4 regions of the Duganella sp. CY15W genome follow, and region 3 is predicted to be linked to each of the others. Evidence: predicted binding sites of a transcription regulator. Region 3 holds the regulator's gene; each other region holds the start of a gene.
What was found. The regulator LexA, encoded in region 3, represses DNA repair genes until DNA is damaged. The targets are predictions, from matches to a motif close to ACTGTATNNNNATACAGT.

Region 1: the regulator LexA is predicted to act here: its motif matches at 877-894, upstream of GTP58_RS00495 (error-prone DNA polymerase).
Region 2: the regulator LexA is predicted to act here: its motif matches at 1,288-1,305, upstream of imuA (translesion DNA synthesis-associated protein ImuA).
Region 4: the regulator LexA is predicted to act here: its motif matches at 999-1,016, upstream of imuA (translesion DNA synthesis-associated protein ImuA).

What each region holds. Positions count from the first base shown of each region.
Region 1 is NZ_WWCQ01000001.1:102,954-105,152, forward strand. Features, by position in the region: gene GTP58_RS00485 (NADH:flavin oxidoreductase/NADH oxidase family protein) at 1-190, shown strand, start outside; gene GTP58_RS00490 (helix-turn-helix domain-containing protein) at 271-723, shown strand; gene GTP58_RS00495 (error-prone DNA polymerase) at 902-2,199, shown strand, end outside.
Region 2 is NZ_WWCQ01000004.1:39,586-41,784, forward strand. Features, by position in the region: gene GTP58_RS20225 (hypothetical protein) at 464-1,159, opposite strand; gene imuA (translesion DNA synthesis-associated protein ImuA) at 1,327-2,073, shown strand; partial or broken gene GTP58_RS31450 (DNA polymerase Y family protein) at 2,006-2,199, shown strand, end outside.
Region 3 is NZ_WWCQ01000001.1:229,589-231,787, forward strand. Features, by position in the region: gene GTP58_RS01115 (cystathionine gamma-synthase family protein) at 1-160, shown strand, start outside; gene GTP58_RS01120 (hypothetical protein) at 163-612, shown strand; gene lexA (transcriptional repressor LexA) at 539-1,177, opposite strand; gene GTP58_RS01130 (DUF5695 domain-containing protein) at 1,280-1,999, opposite strand; gene rpsF (30S ribosomal protein S6) at 2,157-2,199, shown strand, end outside.
Region 4 is NZ_WWCQ01000001.1:71,003-73,201, forward strand. Features, by position in the region: gene GTP58_RS00330 (putative Na+/H+ antiporter) at 1-920, opposite strand, end outside; gene imuA (translesion DNA synthesis-associated protein ImuA) at 1,034-1,729, shown strand; gene GTP58_RS00340 (DNA polymerase Y family protein) at 1,656-2,199, shown strand, end outside.

The DNA.
Region 1 (2,199 bases), 130 kb from region 3:
TTCGGCTATCATGCGGACCATGAATAATCTGTGTCAGGCCAGCTGGTATTACCATCAAATCGAATGCCTCGCTGCGGGAACGGCTCCTGAGCCAGATTTCAGTCCGCGTCGCGCATTCATCAGGCATGTGGTTCAAGACTTTGCGCGGATACGGCGCCATCGGCGACACGCGATGCAGTTGTCCCGCTAACGTTGCGCGATGGGGAGGACTTCAGTTGGCGATGGTATCTATGTTACTGTTCTCACTTCCAATACAGAAGGATTGAACACATGCAACGCAAGGTGTGGGCAGAAGTTAACTGCCCGATGGCGCGCGCGGTTGACCTCATCGGCGAATGGGGCAGCCTCCTCATTCTCAGGGAGGCCTTTGCCGGCGTGCGCCGCTTTGATGATTTTCAAGAGCGGCTGCAGATGTCGCGCAATTTGCTGACTGCGCGCTTGAAGAAGCTGGTGGATGGCGGCGTATTGGTACGGCAACCGATCGCGGAAAATGCCAAACGCCTTGAGTACGTGCTCACCCCGATGGGAGAAGATCTCGCCACTGCGGTGGTGGCACTTCGCCAATGGGGTGACCGTTGGCTGTTTGCCCCCAATCCGCATCCCGTAGACATGATCGATGTGGCTGACGGGACAGTCATTCCAAAACTGGAAGTCAGATCCGCCTCTGGCCGCCTGATTGGGCCATCGGAAATCCGTCTGGAGCCTAATCGGAGAAAGACTTAACCACATCTACCTTGACTTTAGTTCAAACGGGAGGATCGCGCAGCTATACCCCGCGAGTCAGGCCACGCCGATTCCCGCGGGATCGATAGCCGGTTCGAGCGCAATGTTGGCCGGGCAACATCAATAGGCGGAGACGTGACGGTGGTGTAGAATGCTGTATAAAAACACAGTATTCAATATGAGCACGCCATCGCCCGCCGTGGGACTGCCGGAATATGCCGAGCTGTTCTGCCTTTCTAATTTTTCCTTCCTGCAGGGGGCTTCCCATGCGCAGGAGCTGGTGGCGCGCGCGGTGCAGCTGGATTATGCGGCGCTGGCAATAACGGATGAGTGCTCGCTGGCTGGTGTGGTACGGGCGCATGCGGAGGCGAAGGCGGCCAAGTTCCCGCTCATCATCGGCAGCTATTTCCAGCTGACGCATCCGGATGGCACACCGGCGCTGTCGTTTGTAGCGCTGGCGCAGAACCGTGAAGGCTACGGCAATCTGTGCGAGCTGATTACGATAGGACGCAACCGGGTGGCCAAGGGCAGCTATCTGCTCACGCCGGCCGATCTGGCGTCGCCGCCGGCGGAGTTCGCGCACCTGCAGGGCCTGCCGGATTGCTTGCTGATACTGCTGCCGCAATATCCGTCGCACACGGCCAGGGATGTGGACCGGCTGCACGTCCAGGCGGCATGGATGGAGGCGACGTTTCCGGGCCGGGTGTGGATGGGCTTGAATCTGCTGCAGCGCGCGTTTGATGAGGCGCACCGGCTCAGCATTGCGGAGGTGGCGTCGCAGCATCAGATGGCGGTGGCGGCGGTGGGCCATGTGTGCATGCACGTGCGCTCGCGCAAGCCCTTGCAGGATACGATGACGGCCATCAGTCTCGGCAAGGCAGTCGGCGATTGCGGCTACGCGCTGGCGCAGAGCGCCGAGCAGCACTTGCGCTCGCGGATGCGGCTGGCGAACATCTATCCGCGCGCCGCGCTGGCGGAAACCGTACGCATTGCCGGGCAGTGCAAATTCAATCTGGACGAGCTCAAGTACGAATATCCGAAAGAGTTGATCCCGCCCGGCCATACGCCCGCCAGTTACTTGCGGCAGGAAGTGGAGAAGGGTGTCCTGGTTCGCTGGTCTGCCGGCGCATCGGAGAAAGTGCGCAAGCAAATTGAAACAGAGCTGGCGCTGATTGCCGACCTCGAATATGAAGCCTATTTTTTGACCGTGTATGACATCGTCAAGTTCGCGCGTAGCAAGGATATTCTGTGCCAGGGCCGCGGCTCGGCGGCCAACTCGGTGGTGTGCTATTGCCTCGGTGTCACCGAGGTTGATCCCGAACGCAGCAAGATGCTGACAGGCCGTTTTATCTCCAAGGAACGCAACGAACCGCCGGACATCGACGTTGACTTCGAACACCAGCGGCGCGAGGAGGTGATTCAATACATCTACGAGAAATATGGCCGCGACCGTGCTGCGCTGGCGGCGGTGGTCAT
Region 2 (2,199 bases), on a different contig from region 3:
ACTAACCTCAGGCAAATATAGTCGGGAGGACTCATGGCAGTCTGGCAGTTTGACCTACATTTGATTCCCCGGGACATGGCGATGCCTGACGTTGGGAAGCCTGGATGGGAGCCTTTTCTTCCGCAGAGAGTGGCATACGCGGTTCAAGAGGACCTCTGCCATTACCTGGGCACGCCATGGCGCATGCTTAAAGACTGGCTCGTCTTCGGACCGGAAAACGGAAGCCGCGTCGATGTTCTATTCGAGGCAGATGGAAGCGCGAACTTTTCCGCGAGAGTGGACATGCGGAACGAGTCTCCCCAGTTCCTCGTGCTATTGACTGACCTCGCTCGGCTGCATGGCTGCGTTTTCTTTAGCCCTGATACTGTGGAGCTTGTGAAGCCGGAGGTCCATCAAGTTGTAGCGGCAATTACACGCTACGATTCTCGTGACCTTGACTTGCTCTAGCTCCCATTCGCTAGGCCTATTTTTTTTCAGTCCGTTCACGCTTCAGAAATTTCCACACTGAGTGTCTCAGCATCTCCTCCGCTTCAGTCAAATTCATTGGGTTGCTGGGCGCATCAAATTGCCCCGAGCGGTGCCTAGACTCAAGGCCAGCGACAGCAGCATTATTTGCAGAACTTTTAAAGCGCTTCAGCTCTGATTTATCGGCAATCCCTGCATCTGACAAGCCGCCGACCTCAGCCTCCATTTCTTCCACGATTCGATACAACTGCGTCCAAGTCCTATTGGGGTGACCCCATAACTTCAGTACTAGCTCCTTTCTCGGGTTGTCCGACAGATTTCGCCACACCGCCTGAGAACTAGTCTCCTTCTCAGCGCATCCAAGTCGAATGTCAAATCTAAATCTGATGTTCAGTGCCGCGAAGCCGGAATGATAACGAGTACTCCTCCCGTCTTCATGCGTCTCGATAACCAGACCCGATTTCAAAAAACTAAAGCTGGGCCACTGAAGAACGACAATAGCATTCCAACTACTCAGGATTGACATCGCCTTGAGGAGTACCTCGTGGTGGGAGGAAAGCTGCCCGAAGCTTTCGCTGAACATGAAAAATTCTTTCTCACACTCTTCGATAAAGGTGCCTTCACTCCCAAAACACTGCATAACCAGGCGAATGTCTACGTCATCGCCAACGACCTGCACCTTCCACTTATCCATTGCACCTCCTGCCGACCTCACAAGGGGCAGGATTCTACATGCTGTATTGCGGACATGGAACGATTCCCTCATGGCAACAAAAATCTTCTTGCGCGTATATGAGGTAGCCGACTATACTTCAAAAAAGTACTGTACATACGTACAGCTAACGGACTTTCAAAAAAGATATGTTGTGCTCGCCCTTTTCTCAATCCTGTGATGCCCAGCGAATCGCTGAGGCCGCTATACGTCAACATGTTTGGCGAGCGGACGAGCTCAGTCGCAGCCGAACCTTATCGGCGTCAACCGGTTATGAGTGCTTAGATGCAGAACTGCCGGATAAAGGGTGGCCACAGTCTTCGCTTGTTGAGCTATTGGTTCAACAGCCTGGTATCGGTGAGATGCATTTACTACGCCCTGCTCTCGCTGCTTTGTCGAAAACGAGATATGTCGCGCTCATTGAACCACCTCATAGGCCCAATGCGGCGGCCTGCAAGTTCTTAGGCCTTACATGCTCAAACATCTTATGGATACGTGCGCCGACCACGGCAAATGCACTCTGGGCGGCTGAACAAATTCTCCGGAATGGAAGTTGTGGAGCGGTCTTGCTATGGCAGAAGAACATTCGCACTGAGGCACTCCGGCGCCTCAATCTGGCCGCACAATCAACAGATACGACATTCTGGCTTTTACGACCGTTAAGTGCAGCTGCCGATGCCTCACCGGCACCACTTCGAATCGCACTGCGACCGTCGGCTGGCGGAATATCAGCAGAAGTCATTAAGCGGCGTGGCCCACATCACGACCAGCCACTAATTATTCCACTGGCCAAAATGCCAGCACGCCAACGATTTCTGGATGAGCAAAATGCGGTATTGGTTCAGCGTTCATCTCCCTCTACTACCACTCGAGTCCGTCAGGCCGCGCTGGTGTGAGCCCGCGCCTTACGTCGTTATCGAAAAAGGGAAAGTAATCTCTGTATCGCGCGAGGCATTTGCGTTGGGGGTTCGTGTCGGCATGCGACCGGGCGGGGTATCTGCAATAGCACCATCAACCCTTGT
Region 3 (2,199 bases):
CACGCTGATTATCCCGGTGGCGCACACCATCTTCTACGAGATGGGCGCCGAGCGCCGCGCCTCGATGGGGATTGCGGAATCGCTGATCCGCGTCTCGGTCGGCATCGAGGATACCGACGATCTGCTGGACGACTTCTGCACGGCACTGGAAGGCTGCTGACGATGAGGGCGCTGATCGCAACCGGCCTGATCGTGGCAGCTGCCACGGCCCGGGCGGGCGATCACCGCGCTGACATTGACTACTACATGCATCACTACGACGGCGCCGACATCGCGCTGTCGCGCTTTCAGTGCGGCGAGCCGGGCGCCATGCTCACGCGCGCCGACCGCAGCGCCTGGCTAATCTGCTATGGCCGCTTTGCCGCCAACTACCAGGCCGCGCTGCCGGTAGGACGCAACATTCCCGCCGAGGTGGCCGACGCCATGAACGAAGCCGAATTGGCGGCTGCGCAGCAATTGATGAACCAGGTATTTGTGCAGATCGCACAAGAGGCACGCCAGCAAGCCGATCTGGTCTTGCTGGCGCAGGGGGAGTGGCTTAGTGCCAGGTCCGCATCAGGCCTACTGCCAGACCTTCCAGTGCAAACTCATCGGCTTCCGGATCGACCGTAATCACGTTGAAGTCCGGGTTTTCCGGCAGCAGTTCGATGGTCGAACCGGTCTTGCGGTAACGCTTGACGGTCACTTCGCTGCCAATGCGGGCCACGACGATCTGGCCATTCTTGGCGCTATCCACTTTTTTCACGGCCAGCAGATCGCCGTCCATGATGCCGGCGTCGCGCATCGACTCGCCGCGCACTTTCAGCAGGTAGTCCGGGCGCGCCGCAAACATGGCGGGATCGACGCTGTAGCTGGTTTCCAGGTTTTCCTGCGCCAGGATAGGCGAGCCGGCGGCCACGCGGCCGATCAGCGGCAGCGACATCATGAGCGCAGCAGGCACTTTTGAGGATGGCGTTTCAGCGTGTACACCCAGCAGGCGGATGCCGCGCGATGTACCGGCGGCGATTTCGATGGCGCCCTTGCGGGCCAGCGCCTGCAGATGTTCCTCGGCGGCGTTGGCGGATTTAAAGCCCAGTTCGTTGGCGATTTCGGCGCGGGTCGGCGGGAAGCCGGTGTTTTCAATCGCGTCCTTGATCAGATTCAGGATTTGTTCCTGGCGTGCGGTGAGCTTAAGCATGGAGTACGGTAGCCTGTTTATATAGACAGTCTGTATTTTTGTACAGTATGGCTGCTAATGCAAGGGAAATTCTTGCTTTCAGCGAAATAAAGTGAAAAAACTTCACTTCTGTACGAGGAAGCGGACCCCGATGGAGCGTTGGGCGCCGGGCGCCAGTGTGAAGCCGTCCGTGACCCAGGCGGAAAACTCCCGGTCGCTTGCGGTCAGCGGTGCCCAGTGGGTCAGCGGCGTCTTGGCGTCCGGCTCCAGGCGCAGCGCGGGCGGCTGCTGGTCCTGGCGCGTGACCAGCACCGAGCTGTTATCGCCGACGCGCGGGCGCACGGCCACCACGCTGCCGTCAAACACCATGGGCATGCCCGGTTCGGCCACCTCGACCGGCTGCTTGCCGCGGTTGGTCAGCGTGAAACGCAGCACCAGCGCGCCGCGCTCGTACAGCCAGCGGCGTTCGATCTTCAACGGCAACCCGGCGCCCATGGTGGGTGTGATGTCGGCCGCGGCCAGGGTGCGCGTGATGAGTGCCGGCTTGACCGGTTTGCGGGCGGCGTAGGACGACCAGCTTTGCCAGTCGCCGCCGGCCACGCGGGTTTTCAGCGACAGGTCGCCCAGGTGGCTGTAGCCGTCGGCTTGCCGTTCCTCCTCGCGCGGACCGGGCGTAAAATCGAAGCTGGGGTCGAGCACCGGCACCATGCGCGCCAGCGTTTGCGTGTCGGTGCGCAGCGCGAACAGCAACTGGGGCGTGCTGTAAGCCTTGGTCCTGATCGGCGCTGCGCCGGCCGGCAAGGCGAGGGCGGCCAGCAGGGGCAGGGCAAGCAGTAATTTCATGGCAATCCTGTTGTAAAGGCAATTGCGCCACTGTAGCAGCTGCCACGCCATGCTGGCGTTCCGCTGGAAAAGCTGATATAGTCGCGGGCTTACCTCTTCCCACACCTGTCTTGACGCCAGGGTGGGCTATATCATCAAGTCCTTAAGGGAGTTATACATGCGTCACTACGAAATCGTATTTATCGTCCACCCGGACCAGA
Region 4 (2,199 bases), 160 kb from region 3:
AGCATCACCAGTCCGGCCAGGAAGAAACCCACCAGCAGCCCTTCTTTGATAATCAGCGGGCTTTGGTAGCGCTGGTAGGCGGTCGTGAAGCCCAGGAACAGCATGAAGATGCCGAGGAACAGCACCGGATGGTGGCCCAGTATCACCACCGCAGCCAGGAAGGCCAGATGGATGGCGGTGACGGCCAGCGGCACGGCTGGGGCATTGCTGGTGGCAGTCGTGTTATCGGTAGCGGCGTGCAGGTGCTTGCGCAGCACGAAGCAGATGGCAGTGGCGTTGACCAGCACCGCCAGCGTGGCCTTCCAGCCAAACTGCGAGGCCATGTAGGCGCTGTCCCAATTCCAGTTGGCAGCCACCATCAGCACCGGCGGCGCGGCGTAGGCGGTCAGCAGGCCGCCGATGGAAATGTTCACGAACAGTACGCCCAAGGCTGCATATTTGAGGCGTTCCGGCATGCCGTCGCGGAAGATCAGCGGCGCCAGCATCAGCGCGGCCAGTGTCATGGCGGCCGGTTCGGTAATCAGCGAGCCGGTCAGCGGTACCAGCGCCAGACCAAACCAGACCAGCGCCAGTTCGGTTTTTACCGGCATGCTGCGCGCCAGGGCCAGCAGCACGCGCTGCACGATGTCCAGCACAGGCCGCGACGCGGCCACCACCATCACCACAAATACGAACAGCGGTTCGGTGTACTGGAGCGATTCGGCATACGCAATCGCAGCCTCGCCCCCATTCAGGAAGGCCATCGCCAGCATCAGGATGAAGGCCCAGAAACCAAACACCACTTCCACTTCACCCAGCAGGTGGAACAGTCCAGCGTGGCGGGGATGGCGATGCGACAGCACCTCGAAGGATTTGGCGGCGAAAGTATGCAGCAGCGCCAAGCCAAACAGGATGGCGCCGATCAGTTGTATCGTTTGCAAAGTGTGTCCTTTGGTAATTCTTCCAGGCACATGGTACAGCAAGGCAGATAAACCTTGCCAAACAAGCGTGCGAGGAGTACTGTGTATTTATACAGTATTTGCGGTACAATGCCATGACACTCCCTGAAACCGTGCACCCGTCGTTATGGCGGGCGGACCAGCTCGCACAAAGCGCCACGCGCTGCCTGGACACCGGCTTTGCCGCGCTGTCCGCGCAGTTGCCGGGCGGCGGTTGGCCGCTGGGGACGCTGGTGGATTTGCTGGTGCAGCAACACGGCATCGGCGAGTTGCGGCTGTTGCAGCCGGCGCTAGCCGCACTGGGCAAGCGTCCCATCGTGTTGCTGCAGCCGCCGCATGCACCACAGGCGCTGGCGCTGGCCGCGTTGGGCATGGAACCGTCGCAGCTGCTGTGGGTACGCAGTGGCGCCAAGGCCAGCGATGCGCTGTGGGCCGCCGAGCAAATCCTGCGCAGTGGCTGTTGTGGTGCACTGCTGATGTGGCAAAAGCATGCGCGTGGCGAAACCTTGCGGCGCCTGCATCTGGCGGCGCAAAGTAGCGAGACGCTGTTTTGCATGCTGCGGCCGCTGACGGCAGCGCAGGAAGCCTCACCGGCGCCATTGCGGTTATCGCTGAAGCCGGCGGCGGGCGGCATGGACATTGGCTTTGTCAAACGACGAGGACCGTTGCGCGACGCCCCCTTGTTCTTACCACTAACTCCTGCTTTGCTCCAACGTCATGCGTCTCTGGATCGCCCTACATCTGCCGAGGCTCCCGCTCGAAGTATTCTGCCCGCGCTGGTCGGCGGATAACTGCACGATTGTACTGGAGCAGGAACGGGTGGCCGCCATGTCGCCTGCGGCGCAGGATGCGGGCGTGAGCTTGCACATGCGGCGCGGTGGTGCGATGCTGCTGGCGCCGCAAGCGCAGTTTCAGGAGCGTTCGCTGCCGCTGGAGGCCGAGGCATTGCAGGCGGTCGCTTTGGCGCTGCTGCAGTTCACGCCACAACTGGCAGAAGCGGAAGAGTCCACGCTGCTGCTGGATGTCGGGGCCAGCCTGCGTTTGTTTGGCGGCATACACGTGCTGTGCCGTAAGGTGGCAAGCAGCGTGCGTGCGCTCGGCTTCACCGGCAACCTCAGCTGCGCACCGACGGCGCGCGGCGCCTGGCTGCTGGCGCGCTGCCATGCCGGCCGCGCGCTGAAAATGTCCTCGCTCGAACGCCGGCTGGAAGGCTTGCCGGTCAGCGTGCTGCCGCCCGCGCGCCAGTACCTGAGCTGGATGG